Regions from separate parts of the Herminiimonas sp. Marseille-P9896 genome, predicted to be linked through region 3. Evidence: riboswitches for the same ligand, from Rfam matches in the RefSeq annotation. Region 3 holds a riboswitch; each other region holds the start of a gene.
The links. A riboswitch is a leader RNA that binds a small molecule or an ion and turns the genes downstream of it on or off. The one in region 3 is predicted to bind thiamine pyrophosphate.
Positions count from the first base shown of each region.

Region 1: another riboswitch for thiamine pyrophosphate. It lies ahead of thiC (phosphomethylpyrimidine synthase ThiC); the one in region 3 lies ahead of H7U06_RS00975 (TonB-dependent siderophore receptor).
Region 2: another riboswitch for thiamine pyrophosphate. It lies ahead of H7U06_RS06505 (cytosine permease); the one in region 3 lies ahead of H7U06_RS00975 (TonB-dependent siderophore receptor).

Region 1 is NZ_CAJEVT010000004.1:152,459-156,672, reverse strand. It holds gene thiC (phosphomethylpyrimidine synthase ThiC) at 1-1,726, opposite strand, end outside; TPP riboswitch at 1,845-1,953, opposite strand; gene pyk (pyruvate kinase) at 2,139-3,557, opposite strand; gene H7U06_RS15370 (glycerate kinase) at 3,635-4,214, opposite strand, start outside.
Region 2 is NZ_CAJEVT010000002.1:195,331-199,544, forward strand. It holds gene H7U06_RS06500 (efflux transporter outer membrane subunit) at 1-1,171, shown strand, start outside; gene H7U06_RS06505 (cytosine permease) at 1,231-2,520, opposite strand; TPP riboswitch at 2,575-2,670, opposite strand; gene H7U06_RS06510 (nuclear transport factor 2 family protein) at 2,978-3,415, shown strand; gene H7U06_RS06515 (methylglyoxal synthase) at 3,726-4,214, shown strand, end outside.
Region 3 is NZ_CAJEVT010000001.1:195,575-199,788, reverse strand. It holds gene H7U06_RS00990 (DNA glycosylase AlkZ-like family protein) at 1-991, shown strand, start outside; gene H7U06_RS00985 (GreA/GreB family elongation factor) at 1,077-1,604, shown strand; gene H7U06_RS00980 (hypothetical protein) at 1,668-1,964, shown strand; TPP riboswitch at 2,095-2,198, shown strand; gene H7U06_RS00975 (TonB-dependent siderophore receptor) at 2,259-4,214, shown strand, end outside.

The sequences.
Region 1 (4,214 bases), on a different contig from region 3:
CCTTGGGCAAGGTTTCATCATGGAATTCACGTGCTTTGTCCGGGTCCAGTCCGATGTTGAACTGATCTTCCCAACGGAATTCAAAGCGCGCTTTCGACAATGCGTTATCGCGTATCTGTGCGCCTATATGTCCTTTGGCCAGATCAGCGGCATGCGCGGCGATTTTGTAAGTGATGATGCCGTCCTTGACGTCGACCTTGTTCGGCAAGCCCAAATGTTCCTTCGGTGTGACGTAGCACAGCATCGCGGTACCGTACCAGCCGATCTGCGCTGCACCTATGCCCGAGGTGATGTGGTCATAGCCGGGTGCAATATCAGTAGTCAAAGGTCCGAGTGTGTAGAACGGCGCTTCATGACACTGCTCCAGTTGCAGATCCATGTTTTCCTTGATCAAGTGCATAGGTACATGACCCGGACCTTCGATCATGACTTGCACGTCGTGCTTCCATGCTACCTGCGTCAGCTCACCCAGGGTTTTCAGTTCACCGAGTTGTGCTTCATCGTTGGCATCGTAAATGGAACCAGGACGCAAACCATCACCCAGGCTGAAGGACACGTCATACGCTTTCATGATTTCGCAAATGTCTTCGAAATGTTCGTACAGGAAAGACTCCTTGTGATGCGCGAGACACCACTTCGCCATGATGGAGCCACCACGCGACACGATGCCGGTCATGCGCTTCGCGGTCAGTGGCACATAGCGCAGCAAGACACCAGCATGGATGGTGAAGTAATCGACGCCCTGCTCGGCCTGCTCTATCAGCGTGTCGCGGAAGATTTCCCAGGTCAGATCTTCGGCCTTGCCATTTACTTTTTCCAGTGCCTGATAAATCGGCACGGTGCCGATAGGCACAGGTGAGTTGCGGATAATCCATTCACGTGTTTCATGGATATGTTTGCCGGTCGACAGATCCATCACGTTATCGCCGCCCCAACGTATCGCCCAGGTCATTTTTTCGACTTCTTCACCGATGGAAGAAGTGACCGCCGAGTTACCGATGTTCGCGTTGATTTTGACCAGGAAGTTACGGCCTATGATCATAGGTTCGATTTCCGGGTGATTGATGTTGGCCGGAATAATGGCACGACCACGTGCGATTTCACTGCGCACAAATTCGGCAGTGATCTCTTGCGGGATCGCAGCACCGAATGATTGCCCCGGATGCTGACGCCCCATTAACTCGGCCAGCTTTTCACCTTTAGGGCCGGATTTTTTCAGCTCTTCCAGATAGGCGCGACGATTCATGTTTTCACGAATCGCCACGAATTCCATTTCCGGTGTGATGATGCCCTGACGTGCGTAGTGCATTTGCGAGACGTTTTTACCTGCCAATGCGCGACGTGGTTTGCGATGCAGATTGAAACGCAGCTCGGCCAGCTTCGGATCGTTCAGGCGTTCTATGCCGTATTCCGAAGTCGGGCCCGGCAATTCTTCCGTGTCGGCGCGTTCCAGTATCCACGGCAGGCGCGGTGTGTTCAGGCCGGAACGGATATCTATCTTCGCCGCAGGATCGGTGTAGGGACCCGAGGTGTCGTACACATAGATAGGCGGGTTCTTTTCAAAACCGAACGAGGCTGGCGTATCAGACTGCGTAATCTCACGCATAGGCACGCGGATGTCGGGACGCGAACCTTCGATATAAATTTTGCGGGAATTCGGCAGCGGCTGGATCGCTGCTTCGTCTACTGTCGCTGTGGCAGACAGAAATTGGGGATTGGCATTCATTTTGGCTCCTTGGCTAACTACAGTGGCTTGGAGCCAGCTAAGGAGGTTTCGAGGACAGGTAGCGATTCAAAAAGGAGTTGCAGCGAGGACGATGCAATTCAAATCTTGATGCGATACAACTGGTCTTCGTTAGCTTCCCTTCGCTGGCATTATCCAGATCAGGTTCAAGGGTTTTTCTCACCCGGCGGGATGCGGTATGCATCTGCCTAGGACCCCTAGCTTTTTACTTCTACAACGGGTGCAACAAACTACAACGCGAGTCTATGCAATAAAACGACTATGTCAATTGACCCGGATCAAACTTTTACATCTGACATGAATGGCTTGCTTGCCTACCGGAAAACAAACCATTCATGTCAGTTCTGGAAAACGGCAAGCATGCTGTTTTCCAGAAACTGTTACAACTCAGGTATTACTTAACTGTTGCGATGTGCAACAAGTTGGTTGTACCCGATTCACCGAATGGCAAGCCAGCCGAGATAGCGATGTAATCACCCTTCGTGGCAAAACCTTCATGCACGGCGGCCGCCACTGCTTCGCTGACCATGTCATCAACAGACTTAACATCCTGGCCACCAACGATCGAGTGGATACCCCAGACCCATGCCAGACGACGTGCAGTCTTCAGTTCTGGAGTGATGCTCAGGATCGATGTGGTCGGACGTACACGCGCAGCGCTCATGCTGGTGCTACCGGATTTGGTGTATGTCACAGTAGCGACAGCTTTGATCGCAGCGGTGGTGTCACGCAAGGCGTTGCAGATTGCATCTTCCGGCGTTGGACGTGGTGCCACTTGCTGTGCATCCAGCAGTGTGCGGTAGACCGGATCGTTTTCCACTTCCTTGATGATGCTGTCCATCATTTGCACAGCACGAACAGGGTTCTTGCCGCTGGCCGATTCTGCGGACAACATCACGGCATCTGCGCCTTCGTAAATGGCGTTGGCAACGTCCGATGCTTCTGCACGGGTAGGCATAGGCGATTCGGTCATCGATTCCAACATGTGTGTTGCAACGATGGTTGGACGGCCGTATTTACGCGATACACGGATGATTTCTTTTTGAGCGCGCGGCACTTGCGAGATCGGCAGTTCAACACCCAGATCACCACGAGCAACCATGACGGAGTCAGAAGCTTTACAAATCGCATCGATGTCGAGCATTGCTGCTGGTTTTTCGATCTTCGATTGGATCAGAGCGCGGTCGCCGATGATCTTGCGTGCATCTTCGATATCGGAAACTTGTTGCACGAACGACAGAGCTACCCAGTCCACGCCCAACGACAATGCAAATTCCAGATCAACCAGATCTTTCGGTGTCATTGCAGGGATAGGCAGAATTGCGTCTGGTACGTTGACGCCTTTGCGGTTCGAAATCTTGCCGCCTGTAGTCACACGTGTGACGATGCGGTCACCCGAGTTGCTCTCGATCGAAACACGAATTTTGCCGTCATCGAACAACAGGTTTTGACCAGCTTTGACAACTGCAAACAACTCAGGATGTGGCAGGTAAACGCGTGTTGCATCACCTGGCGTCTGATCGCGGTCGAGCACGAATTGCGAACCTTCAGTCAACACCGCGGAATCGCCGTTGAAGGTACCCAGACGAATCTTCGGACCTTGCAGATCACAGAGGATGGCAACTGGACGGCCATATTTGGTTTCCAGGCTACGCACGATTTCGTGACGTGCGCGGTGATCTTCGTGCGAACCATGGCTGAAGTTGAAGCGGAACATGTCCACACCAGCTTCAAACAATGCGCTGATGGTTTCCAGATCACCACTTGCTGGGCCCAGGGTAGCAACGATTTTTGCTTTGCGATTACGTCTCATGACAGATCTTCTTCTTAAATGAAAAATGAAAAATGAATACCGCTATGCCTGGATCACAGACACAGCGGGAAAATAAATTACAAAATCAGGATGGCGCGGAAGTCATTCACGTTGGTACGTGTCGGACCACTGACGATCAGATCGCCGAGTGCGCTGAAGAAACCATAACCATCGTTGTTCTCCAACATGGCTTTGGCATTCAGGCCTTGCTCAGCGGCGCGTGTCCATGAATCAGGCTGATAGATGGCGCCAGCGTTGTCTTCCGAACCATCGATACCATCGGTGTCGCATGCCAATGCATGGATACCAGCGGTACCTTGCAGGGATACTGCCAGGCTCAACAGGAATTCTGCATTGCGGCCGCCACGACCTTTGCCGCGGACGGTAACAGTCGTTTCGCCACCGGACAGGATGACGCATGGTTTCGCAAATGGCTGGCCATACTTAGCGACTTGCTTCGCTAATGCTGCATGTACCATACCAACGTCACGCGACTCACCTTCGAGATCATTGGACAGGATGTAAGGCGTGATGCCGGCAGCGCGTGCTTTAGCCGCAGCGGCTTCCAGCGCATGCTGTGCTGTTGCCATTACATGGTGTTCATTGCGCGCGAAACGCGGGTCACCCGGCTTCGGTGTTTCACCAGCGCCGGATTCG
Region 2 (4,214 bases), on a different contig from region 3:
TATTGCAGCAGAGCGCGTGACGCAGGCCGAGATCACGGCGCGCCTGGCCGGTGCTTCCTTATTTCCGTTGCTGACCGTCAGTGCGAATACCGGCGTCGGTTCCAACAAGCCGGGCGTAACGCCTACCGGCTGGACCAAAACGGAGAACACCGGTGTTGCACTCAGCGTCGCCTATGAAGTCGATGTGTGGGGCAGGGTAGCTGCAGTCGCCAGCGGTGCCAATGCCTCATTGAATGCCAGCCGCTATGATATGGAAACCGTGCGCCTGACGCTGACCACGGGTGTGGCGAATGCCTACTTCCAGACACTGGCCTTGCGCGTGCGCCTGAAGGTGGCGCAAGAGAATCTGGCGATTGCCGAGAAGGTTTATGCGATCGTCGAAGCGCGTTACCGCTATGGCTCGGCCTCGGCCCTCGATATGAGTCGTCAGCGCGGCACGGTGCTGGCGCAACGCAATATCCTGCTGCCTTTGCAGGTGCAGGAGCGGCAGACAGTCAGTGCACTGGCAATACTGCTCGGACGTCAGCCGCAAGCCTTGCAGGTAGCGGCACAGGATTTGAACGCATTGATGGTGCCGGAAGTCAGCCCGGGTTTGCCTTCGACACTGATCACGCGCAGGCCTGACCTGGCAAGTGTGGAAGCGCAACTGTATGCGGCCGATGCGAATGTGGCGGCAGCACGTGCGGCTTTGTTGCCGACGATTTCATTGACCGGTAGTGCAGGGAATTCCAGTGCTGCCTTGCTGGCGCTGGGCAATCCTGCATACGGCGTGGGGCTGACGGCTAGCTTTGTGCAGACCTTGTTTGACGGTAATCGCTTGCGTTTGCAAGTGCAGACCAGCGAATCAGTGCGTCGCCAGTTGGTCGAGAGTTACCGTCGCACCGTTTATGCATCGCTGAAAGAAGTCGATGATGCACTCAGCAACGCCAGCCGCAACCTGGCGCAGGAGCAGGCACAAATCGAAATCAGGAAAGAAGCGCGGCGTGCATTGCAATTATCTGAATTGCGCTATCGCGAAGGTGCGGATGATTTGAATACGCTGCTGGATGCGCAGCGTACCTTGTTCTCGGCTGATGACCAGTTGGCGCAGCTGCGTTTGTTGCGCCTGACTGGCACTACCGATGTCTTTAAATCACTGGGTGGTGGCTGGAGCAGGACGCCAGCGCAGTAAGCTGATATGCGAAATAAAAACGGCTGCCAGGGAAACCGGGCAGCCGTTTTTTGTTTAATTTATGCAGATTGCAATGCGGGGCGGCGCGCGATGCGATAAATACTGCCCAGCAGCAGCGTAATCGCCAGTGCGGGCAAGGCCGAGCCGACTACCGGCCACATCATAGGGCATAGATGGAATGCGGCAATGCCGACCAGCCAGATCGCGACCGGCACTACGTTCACACCTTTATCCGTGGCTTCGCCCTTCAATGCCAATTGCGAAATCACCACGCCGAACAAAGGCACAAACACCGAGCTCAGGGTCAGCAGGAATGGTTCGAGGCCATGCATGGGCAGGAACAGCGCGCAGGCAGTTGCAACCAGTGCGAGCGTGATGCCCCAGAAACGTATCGTGAATTTGCCGTGCAGGAAGTTCAGCGAGACCGAGCCGGAATACACGTCACCGTAAGCATTATCCATTTCATCGATCAGGATCAGGCCGAGTGCAATCAGGCCGCCTTGTGCCAGCAGCAGGGTGGTCATCAGGTCGGCACCTGGATTGGAAGTGCTGACGATCAGTACGCCCAAAGCGTGGCACCAGATATTTGCCACCGCGAAGCCGAGCCAGGTGCCACGGAATGTTGTGGCACCCGCCTTGCCGTAGCGCGCGAAGTCAGCCACCAGCGGCAGCCATGACACCGGCATCGCCATCACCAGGTCTATGCCGGCCAGCGTACTCATCGAGCCGTCACCGGCGCGGTGCCAGATTGCATCGAAGCCCTGTGCCTGTGCTTTCAAGGCGAATTGGTAGGTCAGCCAGATCAGCGACAGGATCACCAGCGGCAAGCCGAAGCGACCAACGAACCAGCGCACCAGGCCTATCATCGAACCGGTCGCGAGGCCCACCAGCAGCAAGCCCCAGAACAAGGCAGTGACATACGGCAGCCAGATCGTATCGAGGCCGGTGATGTCCTTGATCAATGCCGTCGTGCCGTCGCGCATGACGACCAGCTCGAATGCGCTCCAGCCTATCAGTTGCACTACGTTCAGGACCACCGGCAATTTGGCGAATGAAGTGCCCAGCGTCTGACACATCAGCACCGGGCTAGACAGGCCGCGTTCAAAACCGATATAGGCGACCAGCGCCAGCAAGGCAGCGCCGAGCACAGAGCCGACGATGATGGCGAACAGTGCGGTCTGTGTGCCAAGTGCAGTGCCAAGGAAAGCGCCGATTTGCATGACCAGCAGGCCGACACCGAGACTGAACCAGAGCGCGGCATGATCGCGGAAGGAAAACACGCGTTCGCTGGCAGGAATGGGAGTGAAAGCGGCATTGCTGCTGGCCGCAGGAGCGTTAGGTAAAGCCATCATGGTCTTTCAAAAAATAGATGGCAGGTCAGCGGATTCGATGCCGCGGCAGCGGCGATGGATTATGTGCTTTCCTGCGCGAGGATTACCTCAATCAGGTTCAACGGGTATCTCTCACCCACGCTATGCGCAGGACCCCGAGCCAAGTTTTCAGACAGGTCGCTACTTTGAGCCAAAAACCGTTTATAGGCAAGCCTCTGCGGGTAGCTGACCGGATTAGTGACGGTCAGGACAAGTCCGACTTGTGCAACTTATAAGTGATTCCGGTGACCAAGCAGGCGAAAAAGCAGAAAAGACTCCAAAAAACTGAACGACCCGGACTCCATAATATTTTTTCACAAAACGGCAGAACTGCCGAAGTCAGGAGGTGACGATTTCATTTGAACAGGTTTCATTTTTTTATTCTTTAATGAAAGGTTCTATTTCTATGTTTTTCCCGCGTACTGTAGTTGTATCTATGCTTGCTTTCGCTTTTGCTGGTCACGTTTATGCCAAGTCTGAAAAGTCTGAAGTGTGTCACGCCACTTCCGAAAAACAGATCGCTTCCTTGTTCGATCGCTGGAACGCCACGCTGCAAACCGGTGATCCGCAAAAAGTGGTCGCCAACTACGCCAGCAAATCCATACTGCTGCCGACTTTGTCGAACAAGCCGCGCCTGACGGCCGAAGAAAAAATTGATTACTTCAAACACTTCATGGAGCACAAGCCGGTCGGCACCATCAACAGCCGCACGATAGAGGTGAACTGCAATAGCGCCAGCGATTCCGGCTTGTATACCTTCAAGTTTGATGATGGCTCGGAAGTGAAGGCGCGTTATACCTACACGTACAAATGGGATGGCCGTGCATGGCTGATCTCCAGCCATCACTCATCTGCGATGCCGGAGAAAAACTAAAACGCTGTTGGAAAATGCCTGGCTTGGAGGTGCGGTGTTTGCGTACTTGGCTGCGCTTGATGCACAGCTATAAACCACAGGCCTAAAAAAGAAATGTCGGGTCGCACAATAAAACTTTGGAGGGGGAGCGACCCGACGAAAAAGGTTGATACTGTATAAAAACACAGTATAACATCGGCGTCGGCAAAAATCAAAAGCGCACATCAAGTCTGTTAAATATTTTCAGCCTTGTTGTACGAAAGATGAATAAAACTTGTCTCCATGATAAAGTTTGTGCGGTGCAATATTGCCCGTCTTCATTTTTATCCCTATGTCTGTTTCCCCGCATCAATTCCGCATCGGTTTAGCCACTAGTCGTACCCATCAGGATGCCCCGAATTCCGTCTTGGCCCGTTTGCTCAATGGCAGCCGTGTCGCGATCGAACAGCATTTGCAGCCGCAACTGATCGTCGTCGGACGCACATTGGATGCGATGGATCATCTGGGCCTGCTGAAGAATTACCCGCACATAGAACGCTTTCCATATGGTCGTCACGGCGGCTTGATGAAGCTGGTGTCACGCGTGGTGGATACCGATCCGACGCGTAGACTGGATGCCGTTATGTATTTGATGGACCCGGTGGATCCGTCCTCCATCTTTCCGGAAGCGGTCGCGCTGAAACGCCAATGCGTGATTCACGGCAAACCTTTCCTGTCGACGCTGGCTGGTGCGCAGGAATGGCTGGAGCTGGAATCCATCGCGACAGGCGCAGCACCGAATCCGGAGCTGGATGCGACCTTCGACCTGCAGCATGAAGGC
Region 3 (4,214 bases):
GGCAGATCCGATACGAGCGCCAGCCCGGGCACAGGACTTAACGCTGCGTCATCGCGTCAAGGATTATCGTGCCGGTGATCTGGAACGTCGCTATGCGCGTCTCGCGATCGACGAAGACTGCTTCGTCAACTACGGCTTCCTGCCAAGTACACATCTGGCGCTGATGCATCCACGTCAGCCTAAGAAAACCTGGAATGCCGAAACCCAGCGCAAGGCGGCTGACGTACTGGCCTTCGTGCGTGAGCGCGGTGTGGTTCATCCACGCGAGGTCGAACAACATTTCGCGCACGGACGTGTGCAAAACTATTGGGGTGGCTCCAGCAATGCCAGCACGCAATTGCTGGATGGTATGCATTACCGCGGGCTGTTGCGGGTGAAGCGACGCGATAGTGGTACACGTGTCTACGAAGTGGCGACGCATCCACCTGCGGATGATAGCCCCACGGCCGGTGCACTACGTGCGGCCGCCCTGCTCGAATTGATACTGCGCAAATACGCGCCATTGCCAGCCGCCAGCCTGACTTACCTGGCGCGCTTGCTAGGCTACGGAGCACCCCATCTGGCGGCGCAGACGCAAGCAGCACTGCGACTGGCACGTGAGCATCTGGCCAGCTGTCGTATTGATGGCACCACCTGGTACTGGCCAGTCGATGAAAACCCTCGTTCACGTCGCTATGCTGTCGACGATAGTGTGCGATTACTCGCACCTTTTGATCCGGTGGTCTGGGATCGGCGTCGCTTCGCCTTGCTCTGGGACTGGACCTACAAATTCGAAGCCTATACGCCGCCAGCCCGACGCCAGTACGGTTACTACGCGTTGCCCATGCTCTGGCGTGATCAGGTCATAGGCTGGGCGAATGTGTCGGCGCGTGATGGCCAACCGGAAGCTACATTCGGCTATGCGGCAGGTCCAGCACCCAAAGCGGCCGCTTTCCGCAATGCATTGGAGGAAGAGCTACATCGTATGGAACTCTTCCTTAGTCCACGTTGATGCCTTCGTGCTGCAACGTACAGCAGTTTCTCCCAGGATGCGCTAAGGTAGTCGTCTATGCATGTGTAGTGGCAGGAGTGCGATCATGAACAAGGCATTTGTAAAAGAAACGAATGACGACGATGCGGTATCGCCAATGCCGGAGATGCCGGTCGGCGTCAGGAACTACATCACGCCCGATGGTTATCAAGCACTGCAAACAGAATTGCAGCATTTGCTGGATGTCGCACGACCTGCGGCTTTACAGGCAGACGCTGAAAGTGCCGATATGGAATCCGCGCCGGAAGCATCGCTACGCGAAATTGATACACGCATCCATTACTTGCAGACTCGCCTGGAAACGGCAGAGATAGTCGATGCCAGTGTGCATGCAGATGGCGACCAGATATTCTTTGGTGCAACGGTGGAATACGACAATGCCGCAGGCGAGCGGCATCGGGTGACTATAGTGGGCCTGGATGAGCTGGATCCGGCGCAAGGGCGAATCAGCTGGTTATCACCACTCGCGCAAAGCCTGCTGGGTGCGCACGAAGGCAATGCGGTATCGTTAGAGACACCAGCCGGTGACGAAGAGTTGCAAGTGTTGACAGTACGTTATCCGCGCAGCAGTTGAACGTGTGTTGTTGCACGTTGTCCTATAGTTAAGCGCACTATCTACCATCGCAAGGAGTCTCACATGACAGAGCACAGTTCCAAAGCGAAACCGGCAGTTGCAGGTAAACCGTCCGACGTAACAATGCATACACATGACGAAGAGCTGCTGGACGATGCATTGGAGGCGACCTTTCCTGCCAGTGATCCGGTGGCAGAAATGCCGCATGACAGCGAACCGTCCAAGCAGGAAAAAGCGAAGGACGAATTGCTTGATACCGCATTGGACCTGAGCTTCCCTGCCAGCGATCCCATCTCTGTAACCTCCGGTATTACGCGTATCCGCCAGGGCACATCGGCGATCACCAAAAAGGTCAAATAAGCCGTATCAGCTGTTGACGATCCGGCGGGCAGGCCCCGCCGTTTTGTTGACCTCGGTTAAGATCGGCGAAATTTGCGGCAACTTGCAGCAAAAATGCCATTCCGTCCGCTTCTTCTTTCGTGTTACCATTCGGCCACGCTAGGGGTCCTGAAGAGTTAAACGTCTTCGGGTGAGATAAAACCCTCCGTACCTGACCTGGATAATGCCAGCGTAGGGAAGCGCAAAGTCCACGCAATTTCTTTGTCCATTCCTTCGCGCGCATTGGTTTTTCTAACGCGATTGATTGAACAAAACATGTCTGCACCACATTCCCGTCGTTCCCTGATTGCCCTGGCTGTTGCCCAAGCCTGTGCGTTTGCGCCTGTCGCCATGGCAGAGTCTGCTGAAAACGTCTTGCCCGAAGTGGTCGTCACTTCCGAATCGGCACCTGACGGTATCGCACGCAATGCCAGCGTTGGCGGTTTCACGGAAACACCTTTGTTGCAGACACCCGCATCCATTAGCGTCATCACTGCTGAACAGATGCAGGAACGCAGCATACGTACCGCAACCGATGCGGTGAAATACGATGCCAGCGTACAGAACTCCTATAACGCGGTCGGTCTGTCCGACTGGTTCGCGATCCGCGGCTTCACGCTGGACATGGGCTCGAACTATCGCAAGGACGGCATGGTCATCCTCGCGCATTCCGCGATCCCGATGGAAAACAAGGAGCGTCTGGAAATCCTGAAGGGCCTGGCTGGCATGCAAGCAGGTATCGCCTCGGCTGGCGGTATCCTCAATTACGTAACCAAACGCCCTACCGACACACCGGTGCGGTCGGCTACCTTTGAAGTGCGTGAGCGCGGCACGATATACAGCGCGATTGATCTCGGCGGTCGTTCCGACGACAAGCGTTTTGGCTATCGCATCAATGCCGCTGCCGAAGACATCAAATCGTATGTAAAAGGTTCAAACGGTGACCGTCGTTTCGTCTCCGGTTCCTTCGACTGGCGCATCAGCCCACGTGCCTTGCTGCAAGTGGATATGGATTACCAGCATAAGTCGCAGCTGACGGTGCCGGGCTTCCAGTTGCTCGGTCCTGAGCAGCGCATACCGACCGGCGTCAGTGGCAAGACTATGTTGAACAACCAGACCTGGAGTTTGCCGGTTACTGACGACACCAACAACCTGGGCGTCAAATTTGAGTACGAGTTGAATGACAACTGGCGTACGACTTTGCAGGCTAATAAATTCGAATTGCGTAGGGATGATGCGGTGGCGTTGTCATCCGGCTGTCCGTCGCAAGGCCTCGCATTCGGTTATTGCTCAAACGGCGACTTTGGTTTGTACGACCTGCGCCGTGAGAACGACAAGCGTTCGGTCATGACCACGCAGGCTTTGTTGCAAGGCAAGTTTGCAACAGGTAGCGTGAAGCATGACCTGACCACAGGTGTGTCAACGTTGAATCGTCGGGACAACTTCGCAGATTACTTGTTCACTTCGACCGTCGGCGGTTTGCCGGGCAATATCTATACTTTGCCACAACGTGCTTTGGTGCCGGAGCAAGCCTTGCCGGTCGCGCTGCGTCGCAAGGATGATGAGCGCTCCGTCTTCGTGCAAGATGCAATCGCACTCAACGAGCAATTCAAGGTGATTGCAGGTGTGCGTTATACCAAGTTGAAGCGTGTGCAGTTTGCAGCTGATGGCACAAATATCCGTAATACCGACGAAGGCTTTGTCTTGCCTAACGTTGCGGTGGTGTACAGCCCGAAATCGAATCTTTCTTTCTACGCATCGTATGCACAAGGCCTGGAACCAGGTGGCGAAATCCCGTCGGGTTTGCCTAACCAGGAGTCGGTGCTTGATCCATACAAATCGAAACAGATCGAAGTCGGTGTAAAGGCTGACATCACACCGGATGTCACCGTTTCTGCTGCGCTGTTCCAGATCAAACGTCGCAACGAATATGTAAAAGCATCGGACTTGACCGCGACTGCAACTACTGCAGCGTATGTGGCGGCTGGTGAGCAAATCAATCGTGGTTTGGAGTTCGCATTGCAGGGTCGTGCAACGCGTGACCTGATGTTGGGTGCCAGCTTCACTGCGATGGAAGCAAAGGCAGTGGATACCGGTGATTCCGCGATTGAAGGTAAACGCGTTGGTAACGTGCCTAAGTTCAAATCAGCGGTTTATGCTGACTATGCTTTGCCGCAAATGCCTGCGGTGAAATTGAACGCAACCTGGATCTACTCGACCAGCAAGGTATTT